DNA from 2 places in the Ornithinibacillus bavariensis genome. Region 2 is predicted to be linked to the other one. Evidence: riboswitches for the same ligand, from Rfam matches in the RefSeq annotation. Region 2 holds a riboswitch; the other holds the start of a gene.
What was found. A riboswitch is a leader RNA that binds a small molecule or an ion and turns the genes downstream of it on or off. The one in region 2 is predicted to bind cyclic di-GMP.

Region 1: it holds a riboswitch for cyclic di-GMP, as region 2 does, so the genes downstream of both, HNR27_RS01710 (chemotaxis protein CheX) here and HNR27_RS02440 (PilZ domain-containing protein) in region 2, are expected to answer to the same signal.

Annotation. Positions count from the first base shown of each region.
Region 1 covers NZ_JBNPWZ010000001.1:374,202-382,439, reverse strand. The annotation lists gene HNR27_RS01720 (chemotaxis protein CheA) at 1-1,346, opposite strand, end outside; gene HNR27_RS01715 (methyl-accepting chemotaxis protein) at 1,411-3,153, opposite strand; gene HNR27_RS01710 (chemotaxis protein CheX) at 3,227-3,679, opposite strand; cyclic di-GMP riboswitch class I at 3,757-3,843, opposite strand; gene HNR27_RS01705 (hypothetical protein) at 4,132-4,572, opposite strand; gene HNR27_RS01700 (mannitol-1-phosphate 5-dehydrogenase) at 4,953-6,116, opposite strand; gene HNR27_RS01695 (PTS mannitol transporter subunit IIA) at 6,117-6,554, opposite strand; gene HNR27_RS01690 (BglG family transcription antiterminator) at 6,569-8,238, opposite strand, start outside.
Region 2 covers NZ_JBNPWZ010000001.1:533,231-541,468, forward strand. The annotation lists gene HNR27_RS02415 (AraC family transcriptional regulator) at 271-720, shown strand; gene HNR27_RS02420 (ABC transporter ATP-binding protein) at 1,246-2,322, shown strand; gene HNR27_RS02425 (ABC transporter substrate-binding protein) at 2,385-3,449, shown strand; gene HNR27_RS02430 (ABC transporter permease) at 3,728-4,525, shown strand; gene HNR27_RS02435 (ABC transporter permease) at 4,509-5,360, shown strand; cyclic di-GMP riboswitch class I at 5,566-5,651, shown strand; gene HNR27_RS02440 (PilZ domain-containing protein) at 5,758-6,327, shown strand; gene hag (flagellin Hag) at 6,596-7,432, shown strand; gene HNR27_RS02450 (YheC/YheD family protein) at 7,685-8,238, opposite strand, start outside.

The DNA of each region.
Region 1 (8,238 bases), 160 kb from region 2:
TCGATTGCCTTAGCCTCTACTTTTTCCCGATTGATACCCGCACCATCATCTTCAATATCAATAAAGACATGGTTTCCACTATGGTATGCTTTTAGAGATATTCTTCCTTCTTCCGATTTACCACTCTGCTTTCGTGCCTCTGGTAATTCGATACCATGGTCAAGAGAGTTACGAATCAAATGTACTAATGGATCGCCTATTTCATCAATGACCGTACGATCTAACTCGGTTTCACTACCCTCAATTTCCAAAGCTATTTTTTTATGTAATTCCTTGGATAAATCACGGACCATGCGTGGAAAACGATTAAACACTTGCTCAATTGGCACCATTCGCATAGCAAGCATCATACCTTGCATGTTCTCTGTCACACGGGCTAAATTTTCTACTGTTTCTCTAAGTTCTTGATCATGATAACGATGGGATATATCTTCTAATCTACTGCGGTCTATAATGACTTCTTCAAATAGATTCATCAGTCCATCAATACGTTCGATATTGACACGAATTGTTTTCGAGTGCTTAGGCTTATTCTGTTCTTGTTTTCCCTTTTCTGAGGACTGGGTCGTTTCATTTTCTTTCTTCTCCGTCTTTTTTTCTAGGGAAACATCTTGTAATTCCACATGATGTATCTCAGAAACTCGTTCTATCGTTTTCTTGACCGTTTCTTTTGATTCAGACGTAATAAAAAGAAGGGTAAAGGTATTTTCAAAATTTCCTTCTTCAATTTCCTCTACTTCTGGATTCGTTTTAATTACCTCACCAATTTTTTCAAGATTGTCAAATACCATATAGGCACGAGGTCCTTTTAATACACAATCCTCATTAAGTTGAACGGTGATTTGGTAAGGGTGATACCCACTACTAATTGCCTGCGAGATAACTGTTGATTGATATTCATCTAACTGGATAGAAAGAGAAGGTAATTCTTCACCTTTCTCTAGACTTACTTCAGTAGTTGCTACCTTCCCATTCTCTAATTCTTGTAATTGAGATACTAAAGCAGTAACATCCTTTTTCCCATCATTCCCATCACTGACAGACTGAACCATTTCCTCAAGTGCTCCTATCGCTGAAAAAGTGATATCGATAACCTTTGTAGATACCTCTAATTCATGATGGCGAATTTTATCCAGAACATTTTCCATTTGATGGGTAAGCGAGGCAATATCTTCGTAACCCATTGTTGCTGACATTCCTTTTAGCGTGTGTGCAGAGCGAAATATCTCCTGAACAATATCAATTTCTGTTGGTTCATTTTCTAATCTTAGTAGATTATCATTAATCGCTTGCAGATGTTCTCGACTCTCATCTAAGAATACTTCTAAATATTGATCTGTATCCATGACGGTCCCTCTTCCTTCTATTTAATATTTTAAGCTAAGCGCTGATGTCTAAATCTATCAATCATTACAACTTAAATTTATGCACTAAACCTGATAGTTCCTCTGAAAGTTTGGCTAGTTCCTCCGAGCTTCCTGCTACTTCCTCCATGATACTGCTTGTTTGTTCTGTTGATGCGGAGGTCTCTTCAACACCTGCTGCTGATTCCTCAGATATTGCTGCAATTTCCTCGATAGAACGTTGCATTTTTTCACTACCTGCTACGATTTCCGTCAGATTATTAGTAATAGTGGAGATGTTATCAGTCATTTCATTTACAGCCTTCTTAATGTTCATTAGTGTTTCCCCAGTTGCAGCAATTTGTACAGTTCCATGTTCTACCTCTTCGTAGCTAACGGTTAAGGATTCAGATACGGCCTTAGATTCCTCTTCAATACCATTCACAATTTCTGTAATATCTGTAACAGATACGGAAACTTGTTCTGCCAGTTTACGAACCTCATCTGCTACTACAGCAAAACCCTTTCCATGCTCTCCAGCTCGTGCTGCTTCAATAGCTGCGTTTAAGGCAAGCAAGTTCGTTTGATCGGCAACATCACGAATAACCGTTACCAGTTCAGTAATTTTCTTCGTCTTATCATCTAACGCTTTCATTTTTTTAACGGTATCTCTCACATCTTGATCAATTTTTAACATCTGTCTAGTTGTATCTTCCATCAGCTTCGTTCCATCCTCTGTCATGGTCAATACTTTTTGTGAGCTTTCTCTTACAACTCCACCGTTTTCACTTGCTTCTTTCACTTTGACAGAGAACTGTGACATACCATTTGCTAAATCACTTGCACTATTAGCCTGCGTTTCTGTTCCAGCTGCTAATTCCTGCATAGTAGACGCAACTTGTTCAGAACCAACTTTTACTTCATTCGCGGATTGTGTTAGCTCCTCACTCTGGCTTGTAACAAATTCAGAAACATGTGTAACATTCTTAATCATCTCGCGTAGATTTGTACTCATATCATTAATAGAACGGGATAATCTACCAATCTCGTCTTTCCCTTGATAATCTATTTGCTCCACAGCAAGATCACCCGAAGCAATCTGATCACTAACTTTTACTACCTTATTTAAGTTTCGAGAGACTGCTCTACTAATAATCAGAACTAGTAGAATCCCAATGATAGTTGATACAATTAATGAAACTAGCTGTACTATAAAGGTTAGATGCTGACTCTTTTGGGTCTCTATAACTACTTCATTACGATCTTTTATTGTGATTTCCTTAAGGTTATCAAGCATGATTACCATTTCGCTTCGAATCTTGTTGGCTTGAATAACATGATATTCAGCAGAAGTAGAATTACCTTCCTGTACTCTAGGAACAATATTTTCTGTAAATAATTCATTCAGTAATTTGTCATTTTCGATAATTTGCTCAAGTAGCTCCAAGTTTCCTTTATCATTGATTTCTTGGCGGAGTTTCTCTACTAAGACATTAAACTCCTCGCTGTACTCTTCATATTCCCTAATAAGATTGGGATCTGCTGTTGCCCAGAAATTTACAATCCGGATACTTTTCGCACGGGTTAATGACCCTAATTCAGTCATATTTAGTGCACGGTTATCACTTTGATCAAGTGCGTTAACATTATTTCCAATATTAGAAACAAGTACTGCCCCTATTATTGAGGATATGCCGAACAATACTAATACTACGGATAATACTAGTCCATATTTCCATCCAATTGAAATATTTCGAAAATGGTGTTTTCCTTGTACACCATGTCTTTTTCTGCTCAACTTGATTTTCATGCTAGTAAACCCCTTTTATGTAAGTTTATTCTTCATTTCCTATGTATTTGAATATACCTTGCGTTTCTTACGACTAATCTACTAATAAGAAAATATTTAAAATACCTGTCGAGTTAAAGATAACTGGTAAGTGAATTGCTTTTTCATAACCAGATATTGTAGTACTTCCCTCTATAATAGTAGGTGAAGTAATGTCCGTTTTTATGCCACTTTGTATAATGGTTGTCGATATTCCACCAGCTAATATATTGCCTAACTCACCACTAAATGAGGCAAGCATGTCATCCTGAACTGGCATACCAAACATCGATTCACCAATCGTACTAAAAACAGCTGACTCCCCAGATAAGATCAGCTTTCCCTTCAAATCTCCGGTAATCCCAATTAATACTCCAAAGTGAAGCTTTAGAAAACTCTCAGACATTTGTGGTTTGCTAATTTCATGCTGAATGGGTATTGTATTTTTAACTGCTGTAATTGCTCCATTAAGAAGGCTTGTAATTGCTTTACTTCTCTCTTCCTGCATTCTGTGTCCCCCCTGTTCGTAAAATAGAAAAGGCCATTCTGATAAAGAATAGCCCTGTATCTATACAGTTTTACTTCTTTGGTAACCAGGCGATCATAACCAAAAATGGCTTTAGACCCTAGGCTTTGCGTCCTATTTTTTCAAATAGTTTGCCTTTATCAGTAGTAGAAAATATTTAGTCTATAGTAAAAAAGTACCATACAATGGTAGTATAGTGCAATAGAAATAGTATCTGAAATAGCTGTTTATTTAAATCAACATCTACAGTTTCAAGAAATCTATCAATATGTTCATGTTTAAATGGAACTACCTAGCACTGCTGATTGGTTTCAAGAACGAGCCTCTATCAAGGGATAGCTTACACTAACAATTTTCTTCGATACGCCTACATGTACTCTAGTATCCTATTATTCACATAAAAAACACCACCTTCCATATCTAGAAGATGGCTTTTATTTCTTTTTCTTTCGTAAAAAGAGCCCAGCAGCAATCACTGCACTTCCTGCCCCCATATACTTTAGCCCAGTGATTGTTTTCTGCTTCCAGTAGCTTCGTATCGATTCCATATCACGAATAAGATCTGATATCTCCTCGTAAATATAGCGCCTCTCCATTGGCGTAAGGTTCCTTGATTTCAAACCTTCACTTAAACTTTTAATCGATGTACAATTTCTTACCTTATCTTTATCCGATAGCTTTGTACTAATCTCATTTATCATCTCTAGGTATCGAAGAATTTCTCTAGCAAATCGAACAGCATCGGATCTTCTGATTAAATCACTAATATAGTTCTCTAATTCTAAATCTCGAAGTTCACCTAATTGGTGAACTACTTCAAAAATCTCGTCATTAAATCCTTCAATATTAAACTCGCGTGTATTCATTCGTCCCACAAGTGTTCACCCTATGTCTTCATTATCGTTAGAAGTTCAAAATCTCTAACTAATCATACAACATTCTACCCAAAAAGCAATGACATATTTGATTACAATTATATTTCAAAATAAAACATATAGATGAGGCTATGACAAAACAAAAACAATTAACTCAGATGACCAATAATCCACTGTTTTTTCGGAGGATAAATAAGAAGATTTAGCGGAAGAAAGGGCATCGGTGAGACCCCTTTGGAGGGAGGAACAAGGAGGCTCACCAACCACATGGGTAGTACAAAGTCTAATAGTTTTGGAGCAGATGTTGCCTCTGGTAATAAGGGCGTAGTATATTTCTGGTGCGTTCTTTGTACCGAACTAATAATTAATATTCTATACTCCTAGCCCCGTATATAGGCATTTATATTTTCCATTTCTTTCATAATAATTGGTACCAAGGCATGGTCTGATTTTAGACCTGAAATTCTTTCTAACGCATGCCTATACCCTTGCTTTTCTATCAGTTGTTGAAGTTCAACTGCCTCTCTATCCATTTCATGTGAATACATCAGTGCTGCGGCTATTACCTTTGCAAGCATTATTGGACTTTTACCGGTTATTTCCCAGTACATTTTGGCAGGTTGAATTAACCGATCATTAGGACCAAGCTTACGAATAGGGCCCCGGCTAACCCTTGCAACATCATCTGATATATGTGGATTTTTAAAACGGTTAATGATTTTTGAAACGTACTCCTGATGGACAGCCCTATTAAACCCATATGTTTGAATGATTGCCTCACCTGATTCGCCTAACGCACCTTCCAATATTTCTAATACCGACCTATCCTGCATAGCCTCATAAATGGTGTGATATCCCATCAAGTGACCAATATATGCAGGAACTGCATGTCCAGTATTCACTGTAAAAAGCTTCCGCTCAATATATGGTTTTAAATCATCCACATAAGTAATTCCAGTAATTTCTGGTATCTTGCCTTTAAAAGCAGTTTTTTCAACTACCCATTCAAAGTATGGCTCAACTAAGACCTCTAATCGATCATGATTCATTTGATTTGGAACAATACGATCCACTGCTGCATTCGGAAAACCTACTAAACTATTCAATTCTCCATGGTCTTTTTCTGCAATATGCTTATAAACATGCTCCTTCAAAATATCGCTACCACCGACCATATTTTCACAAGCAATGACGTTAATTGGTTTTGGATTTTTGTGCAACCTTTCCTGAAGTCCTTTTGCCACAAGTTCCGAAATTAATTCTAGTACGTTAGGGCCAACTGCAGTAGTAATTAAATCTGCATTCACAATTGCTTGAACGACCTTCTCAGAATCTATCATACTATTAATACCTGAAATATTTCGAACTGTAAGTACTTCTTTTTTTTCATCGGCTAACACAACATCATACTTTTGTTTACGATTAATCTCATCAATTACCTTCCCATTCACATCTACAAATAGCGTATGAAAGCTGGATTGATAAAGCAATGCACCAATAAATCCCCTACCAATATTTCCAGCTCCAAAATGTACTGCAAGCATTTAATTCACCTCTTGGAATAATCGTAAGATGTCATTTTTGGTTTGTACTGTCAGGATTTTCTCAATATTGGATTCCTCCGAAAGAACAATTGCTATTTTCGATAACACCTCTAAATGTTCATCACCCTTGCCAGCAATACCTACCAAAATTTTGACGATATTGCCGTTTCCAAAATCAACACCGTTCGGAACAGTTACAACCGAAATCCCTGTTTCCACAATCTCCAATTTTGCATCTTCTGTCCCATGAGGAATAGCTACATGATTACCTAAATAGGTCGAGGATAGTTTCTCCCGTTCTAGCATTTTTTCAATGTAGTTTTTTTGTACATGGCCATTTTTATAAAGAATCTCTCCAGTATAGCGAATCGCTTCCTCTTTATTGTTAAATTCCATATTTAAATGAATATTTTCCTTTGACAGCACTTCTTTAACCAATCATGATGCACTCCCTACAATAGATTTTTTTCCTTGAAAAATTTCTGAAACTGTTCAATTAGAAATTCTCTGATTTTCTCTTCATTTCCTGATTCAAATAGACGTGAATTCTCGTCCCTTTGAATAATTAAATTACTTATAAAACTCAATATCTCTAAAACTTCATTACTTGTATTCTCTGGTGCAAGCATTAATAGAACGGTATTCACTACTACTTGCTCCCCATCCATTCCTTTAATACGTTTTGATTGTTTTAAAGGATAAACATGAAAGCATGGCCTTAGCACTTCCTTCGATCTTGCATGATACAGTGCCAAGGTTGTTCCCGGGATACCTAAACCACCAATTTCTTCACGTTTTAGTAATTGACGATGGACACTAGAAGCATGCTGTACAATATGTAACCCTTCCAGCTGCTTGCAAATATTCAGTAATACTCCCTCCATATGGAGGTTTTCTTCAATTCTCTGAACCTGAAAGTCTTCTAATAGCGCTATAATCATATTCGAATATATCTGTGTAGCTTTTAGTTGGTGAATAAAATTATATTGTCCAGCCCCATTACTTGTTTTAGTTAAAGGGTAGTCCTTTGGTTTACTGGATTGAATTTTCCTTGATCGAATTGTTTTCTGGATTTGCTGAATTTCTCTTTCCGTAAGCATTGGCGAGGCAACTATATAATCACGACCAATATCCATTAATGGAATAGTAGAAATGATAAGGTCGTATTCCTCTAGGTTCAGCTCATCTATGTCAAATAAGGATTTATGATCCACCTGCTTTATCTCAGGTACCTTTTGTAATAGCTTCGTTGCCAACATCTTTGCAGTACCTATTCCACTCGAACAAATGACTAGTGAACGAATTGGTGTATCGCTCTTATCTAATAAGGCTGCAGCAAAATGCAGGACAAGGTATCCTATTTCTGCCTTTGGAAAAACCAATTCAGAAAAGGTATCCTTCACCCCTTGCTCTATTAACCAAAACAATTCCTGATAATCCCTTTTTATTACATCTAATAAGGGGTTTTTTATTGGCATACCTTGCTTTAATCGATAAATAGCTGGCTTTAAATGGGCAACTAAGTCCTTTAACAGGGACGTATTCTCACTTAAGCTCAGCTCCAACTGTACTTCGATATATTGAATTAATTCTGCTGCTTTTATTGCAATATCCATACTGGAATCTTCAATAAAAAAATCTTGATTAAGCTGCAGCTTTGCACCCATCAAGTGCATCGTGATATAGCCAATTTCATCTTCTGGAATATTCATTGATAATGTCAGCTTTAAGTCTTGGATAATCCGTTTTGCAATCGCATACTCTTTCGTTTGTACAATTTGCTGTAAATAATCGGATCCGAACGTAATTTGTTCACCCTTTTGTAGTCTTTCTATTGCTAGTGCTAGATGCACGACCAGGCCAATATAGGAATTGTCTGCAAGCTCATGTGGAAGCTTCTTGATTGCCTTTTCCACTACAGACTGAATGACTAGAATGTTTTTCATGTCAATGGACTCAAGTAAGCGAGCCGAAATATATTCCGAGGGCGTATTTCTATTGGAAGCTTCGGTTTTATTTCCTAAAGAAACGATTGTAAATGGTTCAACGTATTTGGTAATGATTTGACTTAAAACTGCACGTTTCTTAATCTCTTCACCAATAATTTCTACACCATACCCAC
Region 2 (8,238 bases):
CCTCGTTGTTTTCCCCTGTTGAACATTTTTCATCTTTCTCCCATTAAGGTCACTTTTGGTTTATCGGCTAAATTAACATATTTTTGAATGATATTAAAAAAAATAGAGCTAATATATTGAGATACCATTAGTTACCTCCTACATTCAATTATTTGAAATAGTTAACGAATTAATTGAATATTTTTAAAAATATACTGTAAAAATTTTTATAACATGTTACATTACGAAATGTAACAACAAATATCAATAAAGAAGGGAAGAAACAGTCGTATGAAGTTTAGAGAAGAAGTCATTCCAAACCATCGAATAGCTTATATGCGGAGAGTTGGTCCATATGGTCCAGCAAATAGCGAGGTAATGGAGCGTTTGAAAAAGTGGGCGAAGGAGAAAGGTCTTTTTAAATCCGCAGCAATACTAGCAATCTCACAAGATGATCCGAAAACAACAAAACCTGAACATTGTAGATTTGATGCTTGTATTGTCCTTCCAGACAATTATCAACTAGACGATTCAATCCATGAGGGGGAACTCTCTGGAGGGAAATATCTTATTTTTGAAGTGGAACATACAGATAAAGCGATTCAAGAAGCATACACTAAGATTTTTCCAATTTTATTTAGTAATGGCTATCAGTTAGAAAACAAACCGATTATAGAAAGATACATTGCTGAAGTGACCGATAACCCTTTTAGCGAAATATGTGTACCGATTAAACCCTAGTGATTTGATTACTCTATTTTCCCATATAAAAAATAATAAAATAAATATAAAAAAACTATTGAATAGCATGCCCAATCGTGCTATATTTTTTTTAGCATTGTAATAAAATCTATTTGAATAGATATGGAGCTTTGCAAATTTTTCATGTCTGATAATAGTAATGCATACATTATTGGGGAAAGGATAGTAGCTTTTATAAAAAATTAGTTGTTGATTTTTGGTAATGTTGAATAGATTCACCGAACAGTACGCACCCAACGGGGAAGGAAAAATCGCGTGGCGATGCCTTTACCTGGTAGAGAAGGGTGTATTTTTAATGCCAAAAATTATGACTGATTGTCATTCTTTCTCTAATAAACGATGAAAAATGTCAAAAAACAGTACTTTTTTCCTCTGTTTTTGAATAGCAAAACACAGCAAGGAAAAAGTAATGATTACGCAATGCTTCAAAATTGCAGGCGCGAATAGTGGAGAAAATTCACTTACCTCATAGGAAACAAAGAAATAAAGGAAACGGAGGGAAGCATGTTGGGTGTTCAAATGGTAAAGCTGGAACATGTAACAAAAGAGTTTGACGACACAACAGTAGTGGATGACTTGAACTTGGATATTAAGGCTGGGGAGTTCTTAACCTTACTCGGCCCATCAGGATGTGGAAAAACAACCACATTACGGATGATTGCTGGCTTTGAAAAGCCGACTTCTGGAAAGATTCTTTTAAATGGTAATCAAGTAGATGATATGGAGCCATATAAGCGGGAAGTCAATACTGTTTTTCAAAGCTACTCTCTATTTCCTCATATGAATGTATACGATAATGTCGCCTTCGGATTGAAAATGAAGAAGGTCGGTAAGGAAGAGATTAAAGAGCGAGTTACCAAAGCACTGAAGCTTGTACAATTAGAAGAATATGGGACTCGTAAGCCAAAGCAGCTTAGTGGTGGCCAGCAACAACGTATTGCAATTGCCCGAGCAATTGTGAATAATCCTAAGGTGCTCTTACTTGATGAGCCACTTGGTGCCCTGGATTTAAAGCTACGTAAACAAATGCAACTGGAATTGAAACATCTGCAACAGACACTAAATATTACGTTTATTTATGTAACACATGATCAAGAAGAAGCATTAACAATGTCTGATCGTATCGTAGTTATGAATAAAGGGAAAATTGAGCAGATAGGTACACCGCGTGAAATATATGAAAAACCGAGAACGCGATTTGTCGCTGATTTCATCGGTCAAACGAACATCTTAGACGGTAATGTTTCGGCGGTAAATGGTGACATGGCAACATTGGAACTAGCAGATCAAACGATTGAAATTCCTAATTCGTCCGAAGTGGCTTTGAAGGAGCATGCATTCCTCTCTGTCCGACCAGAAAAAATGAAAGTTAGTAATACTCCAATTGAGGGTCCTATAAATTTAAAATGTACCTTCAAGGAGAAGATATACGTTGGCTCCGTTACGAAGATTGTTGTTCGTTTATCAGATGGTAAAGAACTCACGATCAATGAGTCTCATGAAAATATTGCGGAATTAACGAATAATAATGATGTGTATGTAAGCTGGAACCCTGAAAATGCAGTTATGCTTATAAAATAATATATAGTAATGCTGTCCATCTATGACAGTAACCTAATTTAATTGATTGGAGATGGGAAGGATTGAAAAAGCTTTTTCTATTTGGACTTTTAAGTATGATGATATTATTTCTAGCAGCATGTGGCTCCGATAAAGAGGACAACGCTAGTGGGGAAAAGAAATTAAGTGATAAGCTGTATGTATTTAATTGGAGTGAGTACATTCCACAAGAAGTACTAGATGATTTCGAAAAGGAATTTGGGGTAGATGTCGTTTATTCTACTTATAACTCTAACCATGAAATGCTTACAAAGGTACAAAGTGGAACTGTTGCTTATGATTTAGTTTTCCCTTCAGATTATTATGTAAAGCAAATGGTTGATAATGATTTGCTGCTAGAAATTGATTTTGATAATATTCCTAACTATAAAAATATTGGAGATGCATGGCATGATATGCCATTTGATCCAGACAATAAATATTCCGTACCATTTATGTACGGTTATGACGGAATTGCTTATAATAAAGAATTCATTAAAGAACCTCCTACAAGCTGGGCAGACCTATGGAACCCAGAATATAAAGGGAAAGTTGCACTACTAGAGGAGTCTAAAGAAGTATCAAATATGCTTCAGCAGCTATTAGGTAATGATATGAATGATCCTACTAAAGAACAGCTAGAGGAAGGATTTAATAAATTAAAAGAAGTAGTTCCAAATGTATTAGCATTTGATGCAACACCATCTGATCGATTAGTTAGTGGTGAAGTATGGATTGCACATGCATACTCTGGTTCTGCATCTACTGCTTGGTTAGAGAATGAAAACATCGATTTTGTTCTTCCTAAAGAGGGTGGAATTGTGTGGCTAGATGCTATGGCAATTCCAAAAACAGCTAAGAATAAATACACGGCTGAAGTGTTTATTAACTACTTGCTACGTCCAGAAGTAAGTAAAAAGCTTTCGGAATTTATCCCTTATGGAAATCCGAATGATGAAGCATTGAAGATTTTACCAGATGAAATTAAAAATAGCCCTGGAATGCAATTCCCTGATGAAGTCATCAAAAATGCGAAGTGGAACCTTCCACTTGATACAGAGCGGACACAATACATGAACCGTTTATTCCAGGAAGCTAAGGTTGAATAATTCAGAATTTCATAGAGAGGCTGTCTTAAGTTAAGGTTTATTACTTACTTAGGACATCCTCTTCTCATATGTTTATTACGAAGTTGTCTAGCTTCATGTGTCAATCACTAGCGGACTCCTTCAGTTCAAGATAATTCTACATTAACTTTTGATAAAAGGAATGTCGACTAAAATCGGTCGTTACGGCCAACGTCGACCCACCTGGCATTGCCAGGCACAGTTAGTACGTCTATACCCGGGCGTCTTATGCTTTTCTAATAGGAAGGTAGGTGGAAAATGTGAGAGCTAGAACGAAGAAAATATTATTTTCGTTTTCCCTACTCGTCTTTTTATTCTTTTATATCCCTATTTTATTTGTGATTATATTTTCATTTAATGATTCTAAGCTAGGAACGGTTTGGACCGGCTTTACCCTAGAATGGTATGGTTCATTATTTAAGAACAGCCAACTAATTGGAGCGACATTAAGTAGCTTATATATAGCGGTTATTACCACTATTATTGCTACCATTTTAGGTACTCTTGCAGCATTAGCATTACATCGCTATACCTTTATTGGTAAGAAATCTGTTGAGTTTCTATTTTATATTCCGGTTGTTATTCCGGATATTGTTGTTGCGGTAGCATTGCTTGCAATTTATGGACTACTAAATATGTCTTTAGGCTTGAATACAGCAATTCCCGGTCATGTTGCCATCACGATTTCCTATGTAATGCTAGTCGTTTTAGCTAGATTATCCTCCTTTGATAGTTCACTTGAAGAAGCGGCAAAGGACTTAGGTGCAAACGAATGGCAGACCTTTTGGAGAGTAACATTTCCACTCATTTTTCCTGGGATAATGGCTGGAGCATTGTTAGCATTTACCATTTCATTAGATGAATTTGTCATTTCGTTCTTTACTTTAGGGCCTGGTAGTAATACGTTACCGGTACTTGTTTATTCGATGGTACGTCTAGGCGTTTCACCAGAGGTTAACGCATTATCGACGATCATCATATTATTAATGGTAATTGTCGTAGTAGTGGTAGGACTAAGAATGAGGAAGGGGGAAAATTTAAATGAGAAAAAGCTTTAAAAAAGCCTATTTACTGTTATCCCCCAGTCTGTTTTGGTTAACATTATTTTTAGTAGTACCAGTTATCTTTATTGCGGTAATCAGCTTCACAACCAATGGTGATTTTGGTGCTATTATCTATAAGTTTAGTACAAAAGCCTACGCTTCTGCATTCAGCTCACTTTATGCCAAAGTTATTTGGCAATCCATTTGGTGGGCATTAGTAGCAACTATCGTATGCCTTATTGTTGCATATCCATTTGCATATTTTATCGCACACGCTGGTAAGTGGAAAAACTTATTACTCTTACTTGTTATGGTACCGTTCTGGACGAACTTACTTGTTCGATTATATTCATGGATTATCTTAATGAATAATAAAGGGGTTATCAACAATGTATTAATGGATTTAGGTATTATTAAAGAGCCATTAGCATTGCTGTACTCTCCAGGTGGAGTTATCATCGGTTTAGTTTATGGTTTCTTGCCATTTATGATATTACCCATTTATTCATCGATTGAACAGTTGGATAAAACCTTTTTAGAAGCATCAGAGGATCTCGGTGCAAGACCGATAAAAACATTCCTGAATGTTACTCTACCGTTGACTTTCCCTGGTATTCTGGCTGGATTCATCATTACTTTCGTACCAGCAATAAGTGTATTCGTCGTAACGGATTTATTTACTGGCGGTAAACTGTTGATGGTTGGAAATGTAATTCGTGATGCATTCCTAGTTGAGATGAACTGGCAGCTTGGTGCAGCATTGTCGTTATTATTGATGGTGCTTGTATTACTATCACTGATGTTATTTATGCGCTTTACAAATCGGAAGGATCGAAAGCTTTTAACATAATGGAAGCATGCATTGTTGCATGCTTTTTTTGTTTAGAGAAAGAAAAAGATTCAAAAATAATCCGGGGACACTTTAACCATTAAAGAGGACTTATGGAATAGGTCTTTTCTATTATTTTTATTAATTGCTATGGTTATTTAGTATTTTTAATAGAAAATTTGTCGAATTATGGAAATATTTATAGTATAATGGCACTAGATATATTTTTCGAAAAAGGCAAACCTATCGAAAGATAGGGACGCAAAGCAAAGGGCCTAATACCGTTTGAGTGATGGCTGCCTTGCTACCGAAGAAAGCCGGAACTATAGTTAGGGAGATACTACTTGGGTTCTCCTAAATTTCATTAACTCTTCACACCTATTTTCGAAAGCAAATTTAATTAAAGTGAGGTGAGATAATGGATTACACAGTATGGATTTATATTCTGTTGGGAGTTGTATTCCTATTAATACTGTCTTTATATTTATTATTACGTAAATCATCCCAAAAACCTCATTTAACAATGGAAAGCACAACTACCCAGGATAAGAATGAACCTCCAGCTTACCCAACTTTCACTGGCATAAACCTTAGAGAAAATTTTCGTGTAAATTTAGATGATGTTCCATGCTTTGTAGAATTTCTCGACATAGAGAATGAAGCATTAAACCCAAAATTCTTTAATGGTGTATTGAAGAACATAAGCGTGGGTGGTGTGAAGGTTGTTGGGGAGTTTGAATATCCAATTGAGGAAGAAATTAGGATTAAACTGCGGTTTTCCTTAAAGGATAGTATGTTCATTGTCAAAGGTAGAATTGTTAGGAAGGAATTATATCCGGATAGAGATAGATTTGGATATGGGGTTCAGTTCACCAATCTGTTTGACGAAGATAGAGAGCTGTTATATCAACTATTGAATCAGATAATGGCAGAGCGTAGAAAAAAGCGAATAAAAGTAGGAATGATTGGGGAAGAGTCTATGGTTTAAGTACCGTGGACTCTTTTTTGTTCAAATTTTTTCTTTTTTTATTGTGAGTTTCTATGATTCTACAAAAAATAATAATTTTTTTTCAAAAAAGATTAAACATATTTTTTTTGTGCCGATATAAATGGTACATCATCATGATGAATGTAAATGTTTAGGCCAAACATTTAGAAAACAAATTTGATAATAACTCAGGATGAGTTGTTATACATGCGAGCCATAAGGATGTGACTCGCAAAAAATAAAACAATTACATGGAGGTAAGAAAATTATGATTATCAATCACAATATTTCTGCGTTAAACGCACACCGTCAATTAGGTGTTAACACTGGTGCAGTTCAAAGCTCACTAGAAAAACTTTCTTCAGGTCTTCGTATCAACAAAGCTGGAGATGATGCTGCAGGTCTAGCAATCTCTGAAAAAATGCGTGGACAAATTAAAGGTTTAGAAATGGCTTCTAAGAATGCTCAAGATGGTATTTCTTTAATCCAAACTGCTGAAGGTGCTTTAAACGAAACTCATGCAATCCTACAACGTATGCGTGAACTAACTGTTCAAGCTGGTAACACTGGTACTCAAGAGCCAGAAGATCTAGCAGCAATTCAAAAAGAAATCTCTGCACTTATTGAAGAACTAGGTGGAGAAGCTGGATCTAAAGGTATTTCTGACCGTACTGAATTTAACGGTAAAGCATTGCTAGATGGTACGTTTGAAGGTACTTTACAAATTGGAGCAAATGGTGGTCAACAATTAAATATTACAATTGGTGATATGTCAGCAGAAGCTCTAGGAGTAAACGAAATTGATGTTACAGCTTTCGAAGAAACTGATTTCGACACTCAATTAAAAGCAATTGATGATGCTATCAACACAGTATCTACACAGCGTTCTAGCCTTGGTGCTATTCAAAACCGTCTAGAGCACACTATCAATAACTTAGGTGCATCTGCTGAGAACTTAACTGCTGCAGAGTCTCGTATTAGAGATACTGACATGGCAAAAGAAATGATGGAATTCACTAAGAATAACATCCTAACTCAAGCAGCACAATCTATGTTAGCTCAAGCTAACCAACAGCCTCAAGGAGTATTACAATTACTTCGTTAATTTCATAATATGAGTAAGCGAGAAGCTATGTATATGGCTTCTCGCTTTTTACATAAAGAGGAAGTATAAGGATCCTTCCAATCTATAAATTATCATTCAGTAGGTTATACAGCATGGATTCCGTGAATCACGTACTACTTTTTAGATAGTTAAAGGAGTGTAAACAAAACTGTGTAAGAAAAAGAGTATACATCTCTTTCTAATTCGTTCGTCTACACTCCTAATTATTATGGATTAATTCTAGTAGCATTGTCAGCTAGTAGCATTGTCAGCTAGTAGCATAATATTTTCGGCTAATTCTATTGCATGATAGATTTTATTTGGGCCACTTGGATCAACCTCTAAGATGCAGAGTTCACTGTTGCTACGTATTCCAAAAGTGATATTTAGCTCCGATATATTCCTAAATTGCGAATCAAGTTTTCTTGCAACTTTTTCAGATATATCCCTGACATCAGAAAGAATGCTGCTTGCATCCAGGGAATACATATCTTCAATAGTCTTAATTATTATGTCTATATTGTCTTCAAACATTTCTTCTAACATGTCTGTTTCTCTTTCCAAATATATACTAGAACTCTTCCAATTCGCTGTAGCATCCTTAATAATGTGTAGATTAATAGTGTAGGAGACTTCATTATTATCAGTTAAACGATCATCCATTTGCACAATATACTTTCCTTCGTCAATTAACTCTTTTAATTTATTTAATAATTGAATTTCGTTATATAGCTGTTGTGGTTTAGAATTAGTAAATAAGTACTTTCCATCTAATAGCCTTGAAATATAAAGTGGAAATCCAGCTT